Regions from separate parts of the Pseudoalteromonas nigrifaciens genome, predicted to be linked through region 3. Evidence: predicted binding sites of a transcription regulator. Region 3 holds the regulator's gene; each other region holds the start of a gene.
What was found. The regulator sigma-54, encoded in region 3, starts transcription at its own class of promoters, with help from an activator protein. The targets are predictions, from matches to a motif close to GTTGGCACGNNNNTNGNNT.

Region 1: PNIG_RS01720 (BON domain-containing protein) is a predicted target of sigma-54. The motif match lies at 1,175-1,193, and genes of this name have one in related genera.
Region 2: PNIG_RS02725 (PspA/IM30 family protein) is a predicted target of sigma-54. The motif match lies at 1,820-1,838, and genes of this name have one in related genera.

What each region holds. Positions count from the first base shown of each region.
Region 1 covers NZ_CP011036.1:362,370-365,651, forward strand. Annotated here, with positions in the region: gene PNIG_RS01715 (LiaF domain-containing protein) at 249-914, opposite strand; gene PNIG_RS01720 (BON domain-containing protein) at 1,229-1,792, shown strand; gene PNIG_RS01725 (YqaE/Pmp3 family membrane protein) at 1,868-2,026, shown strand; tRNA gene PNIG_RS01730 (tRNA-Ile) at 2,333-2,409, shown strand; gene istB (IS21-like element helper ATPase IstB) at 2,862-3,282, opposite strand, start outside.
Region 2 covers NZ_CP011036.1:581,991-585,272, forward strand. Annotated here, with positions in the region: rRNA gene PNIG_RS02710 (23S ribosomal RNA) at 1-27, shown strand, start outside; rRNA gene rrf (5S ribosomal RNA) at 232-346, shown strand; gene dusA (tRNA dihydrouridine(20/20a) synthase DusA) at 659-1,627, shown strand; gene PNIG_RS02725 (PspA/IM30 family protein) at 1,881-2,561, shown strand; gene PNIG_RS02730 (PspC domain-containing protein) at 2,572-2,778, shown strand; partial or broken gene PNIG_RS20000 (hypothetical protein) at 2,815-3,139, shown strand; gene PNIG_RS02740 (copper chaperone PCu(A)C) at 3,218-3,282, shown strand, end outside.
Region 3 covers NZ_CP011036.1:2,972,053-2,975,334, forward strand. Annotated here, with positions in the region: gene lptB (LPS export ABC transporter ATP-binding protein) at 1-269, shown strand, start outside; gene PNIG_RS14110 (RNA polymerase factor sigma-54) at 339-1,832, shown strand; gene hpf (ribosome hibernation promoting factor) at 1,859-2,146, shown strand; gene ptsN (PTS IIA-like nitrogen regulatory protein PtsN) at 2,151-2,603, shown strand; gene rapZ (RNase adapter RapZ) at 2,625-3,282, shown strand, end outside.

The DNA.
Region 1 (3,282 bases), 910 kb from region 3:
AGAACGTTTATATATTTTAGCTGGCGTATTTTAGCGACTTTTGCCATAAAGTAAACAACAAAGCCTAAATACTTTTGTTTGTTTTTTGTACTTACTTGATGTGCAGGGCATTTTATACAAATTCAGCATTGATGAATCTGCAAAGCACTTTTTAAATGTGTTCTAGTGCTTTAAAAATTTAGCATGTTTTTTACTCTTTAACCTGGGCCCAAGTTAAAAGCTATGAACATGCTTTTATAGGTAGTTCATCACATTGGAGTACCACTTTTACCACCAAGTTGGGTTTTTAATTGGTTAGCAAAGCTAATAAATTTTTCTTTAATGGTGCGCTTAATCTTTATTTCTACCGAGCCCATAATAGCCTTTCCCTCAATATGGATGGTCGGGCCTTGATGCTTGTTAAGTGCCACTGTTTTATTTTCAACACTACTAATAATGCTAAACATTTTTGATACTACATTAACGTGTTCTGGTACGTATATTTCATCACTGCCAAAAATACAGTTAACATGAATCGTTATCTCTTGGTGGGTAAAAATAGCATCGGTAAAATCAAGTACTACCGAGCCCATAAAGTTAGTCAGGTAAATATTTTTAGGCACAATCCACTGGCCACTTCTTTCATTGGAGCCTAAAATACTGCGTAATGTAAAGTCACTCTGGCTAAATTGCTGAGCGCTGTAATTGGGTGAAAATTGCGAATGTTTTTGGGCATTATATTGCTGATCAGTATTAAGGGTTAAATCCTCAACTAAGCTAACAAGGACTTCATTATTATTTGTAGCCATTGCCTCATCTAAACGCCTTTCAAATGCTTCTACAGAAATAACTCCGTGGCTGTAATTATAAATTAGTTGATCAATCACTTCTTCACGCACTTGCTCTTGCGGGCGGTCTGTTATTTTTACGCTCATTAGGGTATTCCTTTTATTTTACTATTGTCACTATATAAGCAAAGCATATACCAAAAATATTATTGTTATTAATCAGCTTGTTATGTTTTTAGCCTATTTGTGACTTTGTTATATTAACGATCCATTAACCAAAATGGTAATTATCTAGTTATTTTCACTACTGAGAACTTTTTACCGATAAGTCGGTAAAAAAGTGATGTATACAAAGTAAAGTTATTTTATATCCCGCCTTAAGTTCATGATTTTACTTGTTTATTAAAGTTGGCCTAAAGCTGGCATTAATTAAAGTGTCTTTAATCAAAAGGAGAAAGATTATGAAAACATTTAACAAATCTATCATTGCGGCGTTAGTTTTAGGTACTACGGCTATGGGTGCTCAAGCGAGCAGCTGGGAAAATGAAAGTAAAGATGCTTGGATTGATGGTAAGGCTGAAACAGTACTTCTTATGAACACTAACCTCAATAACTTTGACATCAACACTGATGTAAAAAATGGCAAAGTTATACTAACAGGTAAAGTTAATAGCGAACTCGACAAAGAGTTAGCAGAAGAACTTGTACTGAGTTTAGATGGTGTAACCGATGTTGATAACCAGCTTACTGTTGTGAAAAACATGAACAGTAAAAGCCATGACAACATGAAAGATGATGATGGTAGCGGCTTAACCGACGCTAAAATTACCACAGTCATCACAACGCGTTATTTATTTAACTCAGAAGTTGGTGGTACAAACATTGATGTAGATACTGACAACGGTGTAGTTACTCTTACCGGTACAGTGAACTCAGATGCTGAAAAACAGCTTGCAGTAAAAATTGCTAAAAATGCAGAAGATGTTCGCGATGTAGTAGATAAACTAACGATAGTTGCAAAGTAACATAGTATTTATAAAACCCAGCTCTGCTGGGTTTTTGCTTATAAGCTTTTTAGTTTATAAATAAGGAGAATATTTATGGATATTATACGTATTATTTTTTCAATCTTACTGCCACCACTGGGAGTATTTTTACAGGTGGGTTTAGGCTTACATTTTTGGATAAATATTTTACTTACGTTGTTTGGTTACTTCCCTGGAGTAATACATGCAATATACATTATCGCAAAAAAATAATTCATTTCTGTTTGTCGCGTAATATAAGCTGTGAGTTGCTTGTTTAAAGCTCAATTTGTAAATTACGCGATATACAGCCTTCCATTTCACTTTTACTTAGCTGCCAGTATTAACCCTAAATTCTGCAAATTTTAATATTACACCCATAAAAAGATTACTATTTAAGCAGTTAGACCATTGATTGTTAAAATAAAGACTTTTGCTAGTGACAAGCCCCTAAAAACTTTTTATACTGCACCCCGCTTTAGTCGCTATGTGACTAAACGCTTCTTAAAAAATTAACTGTTTACAGTTATACAAAAAGTTGGCCCCTTAGCTCAGTTGGTTAGAGCACACGACTCATAATCGTTAGGTCCCCAGTTCGAGTCTGGGAGGGGCCACCACTTTTACAAGCTTCCCAAGTAAATACAAATATCTACTAACCGAAATTACCCTTTGATACTTCTCACAATAACAAAAAACTTAACTTATTAGAGCAACTAATTGTGAATAAAAAATTGTATGTATTAAAAGATTAGCCTTACATCAAAGATGTTTCGTTCTATAAAGCTTTGATGCTTGTATTACCCTGTTTTACAGGGGGGGTCTTTATTAATAATACAAAATAGATAATTTACCAATGGGAAAAAAGAGAACAGACTGCTTTTAAATATGAGGCTTACTCTGAATTTGAATCACTTGCGAATAACTACTTAAGTGACATACTGGGTAGAGATGATTAAGGCTTTATATGACACCAGAAGAACTAGAGCAGCAGGCTATAACTTTTGCAAAAAGCAATAGATGTCAACAACAACCGAAAAGTGATCCACTCCACCATTTGAATATTGATCCACTATTTATTAAGGTTTTCCATTAACCCTGCTTGTTTCTTTTCTTTAATTCTATAACTTTCCCCCTTAATTTGAACAATGTGTGAGTGGTGTAAAATTCTATCTAACATAGCTGATGTTAACGCTGTATCATTCGCAAAAATGCTTCCCCATTGTCCAAATGGGAGATTACTTGTGAGTATTATCGCTCCTTTTTCATAACGCTTTGCAATGACGTCAAACAATAACTTGGATTCTTGAGCACTAAACGGTAAATAACCTATTTCATCAATGATTAGTAGCCTGGGTGCCAGCACTGACCGCTGCATCACTTGTTTATACTTATCTTGTCGTTGGGCGGTGGTTAATTGCAATATTAAATCAGATGCGCTAATAAAGCGGGTTTTCAAGCCTGCTTGCACTGCCTTGTAACCTAGCGCACTG
Region 2 (3,282 bases), 1.1 Mb from region 3:
TACTAATTACCCGTGAGGCTTAACCATACAACGCCAAACGCGTTTTATGTGACAGTTCAAGCAAGAAGTTAATATGACTAAAGTAGATATTTACGCAAAGACTTAAAAAATATTATCAGATATTTTCCAAATTCAGTGGTGCTCTTAGCGCGCAGCGTTAAAGTTGAGGCACCTTGCGCAAAGAAAATGGTAGCACTATGTGCTTGTCATTCATTCTTTGCACCATATTTGCTTGGTAACAATAGCGTTTTGGACCCACCTGACCCCATGCCGAACTCAGTAGTGAAACGAAACAGCGCCGATGATAGTGTAGCATTTGCTATGTGAAAGTAGGACATTGCCAGGCTCCAAATTGTAGAAAGCCCGACTAGAAATAGTCGGGCTTTTTTACGTCTGCAGGAAAGTGAAATGTGGGTGGCTGAACTTTGAACGCTGACGTTTTCAATATAAATGGTATCTATATTTTTTGCTTATTCTGATATAATAATGTTTGAATTTAGCGCAGATACGCCTGATTTTATATTCTAAAACACCCCTTTTGATTGTTCCCTACGGTGTAGTTATTTATTAATAATAGATCTAAATGTGTGTAAATAAGCAAAAAAGAGATATTTAAATTGAACGAAATGTACTTAAACTTATATAGCACGGTGTACCAATGAAACCACTCGATAGACGCTTTTCTGTAGCACCCATGTTGGATTGGACTGATCGCCATTGTCGTACTTTTCATCGTAAAATGACTAAGCATACAGTGTTGTACACGGAAATGATCACCACGGGTGCTATTTTGTTTGGCCGAGGCGACTACCTACACTTTAATCAACACGAAGGGCCCGTTGCATTGCAGCTGGGTGGCTCTGATCCACAGGCTCTTGCACAATGTGCAAAGCTTGCGGGTGAGCGTGGTTATGACGAAATTAACTTAAACGTAGGTTGCCCGTCAGATCGCGTGCAGAATGGTCGTTTCGGTGCTTGTTTAATGGGTGAGCCGCAATTAGTTGCTGACTGTGTGGCGGCAATGAAAGCAGAAGTAAATATACCTGTTACGGTTAAAACGCGCATTGGTATTGATGAGCAAGACTCGTATGAGTTTTTGTGTGCACTTATAGAAGCGTCGCATAATGTTGGTTGTGATGATTTTATTATTCATGCTCGTAAAGCTTGGTTAAAGGGGTTAAGCCCTAAAGAAAACCGTGAGGTACCGCCGCTTGATTATCCACGTGTTTATAAGTTGAAAAAAGATTATCCACAACTCGATTTAAGTCTTAATGGTGGCGTTAAAACAATTGAACAAAGTTTAGAGCATTTACAGCATATTGATGGTGTGATGATTGGTAGAGAAGCGTATAGCAACCCATTTATACTCAATGAAGTGGACGAAAAGATTTATGGTGATATCGCTAACACGCAATCTCGTCATGAAGTCGTGCGCTCTATGTATAGTTATATTGAAGACGAAATGCGCTTAGGAGCTAACTTTTGGCATGTTGCTCGTCATATGCTGGGGATTTTTCAGGGGCAGCCTGGTGCCCGTGGATTTAGGCGTCATCTGTCTGAAAATGGCCATGGAAAACAAGCCGACTTATCGGTAATGGATAAAGCTTTGAGTTTTGTACCTAAATAATCAGCTAAGTGAATAATTTAATAAATGAATAAATACAGCCATCTTCGGATGGCTTTTTTGATCCTAAAAAATAGTCAAAAGTTTAGTTTATTGGCTAATTACACTTAATCATATTCAGTTAAAAGTAACTTTAATTTATAAATTATAAGTTTAAGTTGCTGAATTTAATGTGTTTTACTGTTTATATTATTACTTGGCATAACTCTTGGAATCTAATTTGTGTAATCACTTAAAAAGTTAACAGGAGAATCTCATGGGAATATTTAATCGCGTAACCGATATTGTTCAAGCAAATATCGTGTCGATATTAGACAAGGCAGAAGATCCAGAAAAATTACTTAATTTAATGATCAGCGAGATGCAAGATGCACTTACTGAGTGTCGCATTACGACAGCGGCTTTGTTGTGCGAAGAAAAAACACTTAAACGTCAAATTGAAAATAAAAATAACAATTTAGTATATTGGCAGGATAAAGCTGAACTAGCAATAGAGAGAGGTCGAGATGATTTAGCAAAATCAGCTTTACTTGAAAAACAAGCCATTAGTAACACAGTTGTAGCAAAGCAGCTGCAACTAGAAACGCTGCAGCAATCAATAACTAAAATGACAGCGGATTGTCAGCGTTTGCAACAAAAAATAGCCGAGGCTAAAGCCAAGCAAACACAGTTAGTACAGCGGCACAATATAGTGGCTGCAAGGGGGCAAATAAATAGCCAATTACAAAGTGAAAAAGTTGCACATGCACTCTCTCGATTTGAGAAAGTAGAGCAGCGCGTAGAAGGTATTGAAGCACAGGTAGAAGCGTACGAGCTTACTGATTCAGAAAATACTATAGCTGCACAAATAGACGCTTTGGCGAAAAACGAACAAGTAGATGCAGAATTAGCTCGCTTAAAAGCTGATTTAAAAACTAACTTAAAACAGAGTGCTTAAGGAGATAATTATGAATAGTTTTAACAGCAAACGTGGTTGGTACAAAGATCCACTTGATAAAAAAATATCTGGTGTGTGCAGTGGTTTAGCGCAGCGATTAGATTTACCTGTGTGGTCAACACGACTTGTCACTATTTTATTATTTTTGAGTTTTCCGTTTGCAATTGCACTAGGTTATTTTATTGCGCATTGCTGCCTAGAAGAAAAAGCAATTTAAGCTAATTTACATTTAGATTGAATTAAGGAGAGCTAAATGAAAGCGTTAGCCGTATGTATAATTGTTTATTTACTATTTTTTACTGATGTTGTCTCTGCGATGCACTTGATACTTGGCAATTACCGCTTTGGATTGCAGATACAAGTTGGATTGGGCTTGAGCTAATAGGAGCTTTAGCGGCTATTATTATTTTTGTAGCTGTTGCATACTAATAACGATAGGATTAGTTGGCGCAGCAGCAGTTGCATTAGTCGGAACTGTATTGGCATTTTTATTTGGATCGCTGATGATTGCTTGGCCGTTACTATTTATTGCGGTACTTTGCTGGTTAGTAGCTGATAACAAAAAAGTAGCATCTTAACTCCAAATTAACTGACTATTGCAACTGAACTATGTTAAATTTGATACTTAGCATTATGTTTTAACAAGGATTAGAGTGGTGATTAAACAGTGTATTTCAATTGTTTTGGTGTCGGTTTTAAGTCTTTTTTCATCATCATCGAT
Region 3 (3,282 bases):
CTGCAGATCCTAAATTTATATTGCTTGATGAGCCCTTTGCTGGCGTGGATCCTATTTCAGTACTCGATATTAAAAAAATTATAGAACACCTTAAAAATCGTGGTATTGGCGTACTAATTACCGACCACAATGTAAGGGAAACCCTTGATGTTTGTGAAAAAGCCTACATTGTTTCTCATGGGGAGCTAATTGCATCTGGTACTCCTGAATTTGTATTAAACGATAAAACAGTACGTGATGTTTATTTAGGCGAGCAGTTCAAACTGTAATATTTATGTTATTACTATAAGCATCTGCTAAGATTAATCATATCAATTTATAAGGATTGTTAGAGATAAATGAGGCAATCATTACAGCTGCGCATGGGCCAGCAACTTACAATGACTCCGCAACTGCAACAGGCTATTCGCTTATTGCAGCTTAGTACCTTGGATCTCCAGCAAGAAATACAAGAAGCACTTGATAGCAACCCATTACTTGAAGTTGATGAACAAGATTACACGGAAGAATCAGCAGGTAAAAACGAGCAAAAAGCAGATGACATTACTGTTAGCGCCTCTGCTGACGACACCCCAAGCGAGTATGAGCAAGATAGCGGTGAAGCACTAAATAAAGACACCATAAGCGACGACATGGCCATGGATGTATCATGGGATGAATATATGAGCGCAGCGCCTGCCTCTTCATCAGGGCCAATGCCTGAAGATGAATCTATTTATCAAGGTGCATCAACCGAAACCCTGCATGAATACTTAATGTGGCAATTACAGCTCACCCCTTTTAGCCCTACCGACGAAGCTATTGCCATAGCTATCGTTGAAGCCGTAGATGACTCTGGTATTTTAACCCTCAGTTGCGAAGACCTTTTAGCAAGCTTTAACCAAGAAACTGACGACGAACACGAAGTAGAACTAGATGAAATAGAAGCAGTGCTAAAGCGCATTCAATTATTTGATCCTGTTGGTATTGCAGCTCGCAGCTTGCAAGAATGCTTATGCATTCAATTAAATCAATTTGATAAAGACACCCCTTATATTAACGAAACAAAAATGGTGTTAACTGATCATATCGATTTACTCGCTGCTCGCGACTATCGTACGTTAATGAAAAAAACTAAGCTCAAAGAAGAAGAGCTTAAAGAAATAATGACACTTATTCATACGCTTAATCCTAAGCCTGCGGATACTATTGTCAGAGAAGAGTCTGAATACGTTATACCTGACGTGTCTGTTAAAAAAATAAAAGGCCGTTGGGTGGTAGAGCTAAACCCAGATAGCATGCCAAAAATACGTGTTAACAGCCAATATGCGGCTATGTCTCGTACAGTAAAATCCAGCGGTGACAGCCAATTTATTCGCTCGCACTTACAAGAAGCTAAATGGTTTATTAAAAGCCTAGAAAGTAGAAACGAAACACTCCTGAAAGTAACTAATTGTATTGTTAAGCAGCAACAAGCGTTTTTTGAACATGGCCCAGAAGCCATGAAACCTATGGTATTAAACGATGTTGCCGAAATAGTTGAAATGCACGAGTCGACTATTTCACGGGTCACTACGCAAAAATATATGCACACTCCACGTGGCATTTTTGAGCTTAAGTACTTTTTTTCAAGCCATGTAAGCACCGAAAATGGTGGCGAATGTTCATCAACTGCCATACGTGCCCTGATTAAAAAGTTGATAGCTGCAGAAAACTTAGCCAAACCATTGAGTGATAGCAAGATTGCAGATATATTGGCTGAGCAAGGAATTAAAGTAGCTAGACGGACAATTGCAAAATATCGCGAATCTCTGGCTATTCCCCCGTCAAATCAACGTAAAAGCTTGATTTAAGACGTACAACAAAGAGGAAAATGCTGATGCAACTAAACTTAACTGGTCGTCATGTAGACATTACAGACTCATTAAGAGACTATGTAAATAATAAATTTGCAAAGCTGCAAAGACACTCAGATCACATAACTAATGTGCATGTTATTCTCGATGTAGAAAAATTAAGTCAAAAAGCTGAAGCAACAATTTTTGTAAGTGGCGCTGAGCTATTTGCATCGACCGAACACCAAGATATGTACGCTGCCATTGACTCGTTGATTGACAAACTCGATCGTCAAGTAATTAAACACAAAGAGAAGTTTGCTCGACACTAACACTATGAAATTAAGCTCACTTATATGCCAGGACTGCAGCAAAGCTGTGGTCCTTTTTAATAGTAAAAAAAGAATTTTAGAATTCATCAGTGAACTCGCGCATAAAAAAATGCCGTATTTACCTCAGCAAGATATTCTCACTGCTTTATTGGCAAGAGAAAAGCTAGGTAGTACCGGTATTGGCCGAGGAATAGCAATTCCACATGGCCGTATGAGCGGGGCACAAGAGCCTCTTGCCTTAATTTTAATAAGCGAAACCGCTATTAATTTTGATGCAATTGATAATCGTCCAGTTGATATTTTTGTTGCGCTTATAGTGCCCGATGGCGATAACCAGCAGCACTTGAAAACACTAGCCACAATAGCTGATAAACTAAACGATAAAGAGTTTTGTAAGCAATTGCGTGCGGCAAAGTCTGATGAAGCGTTATACCAAGTTATTTTGGATCAATCCTAGTTACTAATAAAGGGGTGGTAAATGGAATTAATTATTATAAGTGGCCGATCAGGTTCTGGTAAGTCAGTTGCTTTACGTGTTGTAGAAGATTTAGGTTACTATTGTGTAGATAATATTCCGGTAAATTTGCTGCCTTCATTAGTGCGCAGTGTCTCTGATAACTACGATAAAATAGCCGTTAGTATAGACGTGCGTAACCTGCCTAAAGATCAGCAGCAGTTTAACGATATTCTTGAGTACTTGCCCGACTTTGCTAAACCAACGTTATTTTATTTAGATAGCGACGATCAAACGTTAATCCGCCGTTATTCAGAAACACGTCGCTTGCACCCGCTTTCGATTGATTCGCTACCGCTAGATTTAGCAATAAAAAAGGAAAAAGAATTACTCGATGTACTCGTAACGCGGGCTGATCATGTCATTGATACAACCGATTTAAGTGTGCATCAACTTGCTGAATCTATGCGTGAAACCATACTCGGTAAAAAAGACAAACAGCTTATCATTACCTTTGAGTCGTTTGGCTTTAAGCATGGTATTCCCAAAGGTGCTGATTATGTTTTTGATGCGCGTTTTTTACCAAACCCACACTGGGAACCGGAGCTCAAGCCTTTAACTGGATTAGATCAACCAGTAAAAGATTATTTAGCTAGTCATAGTATTGTGCAAAAATTCACTT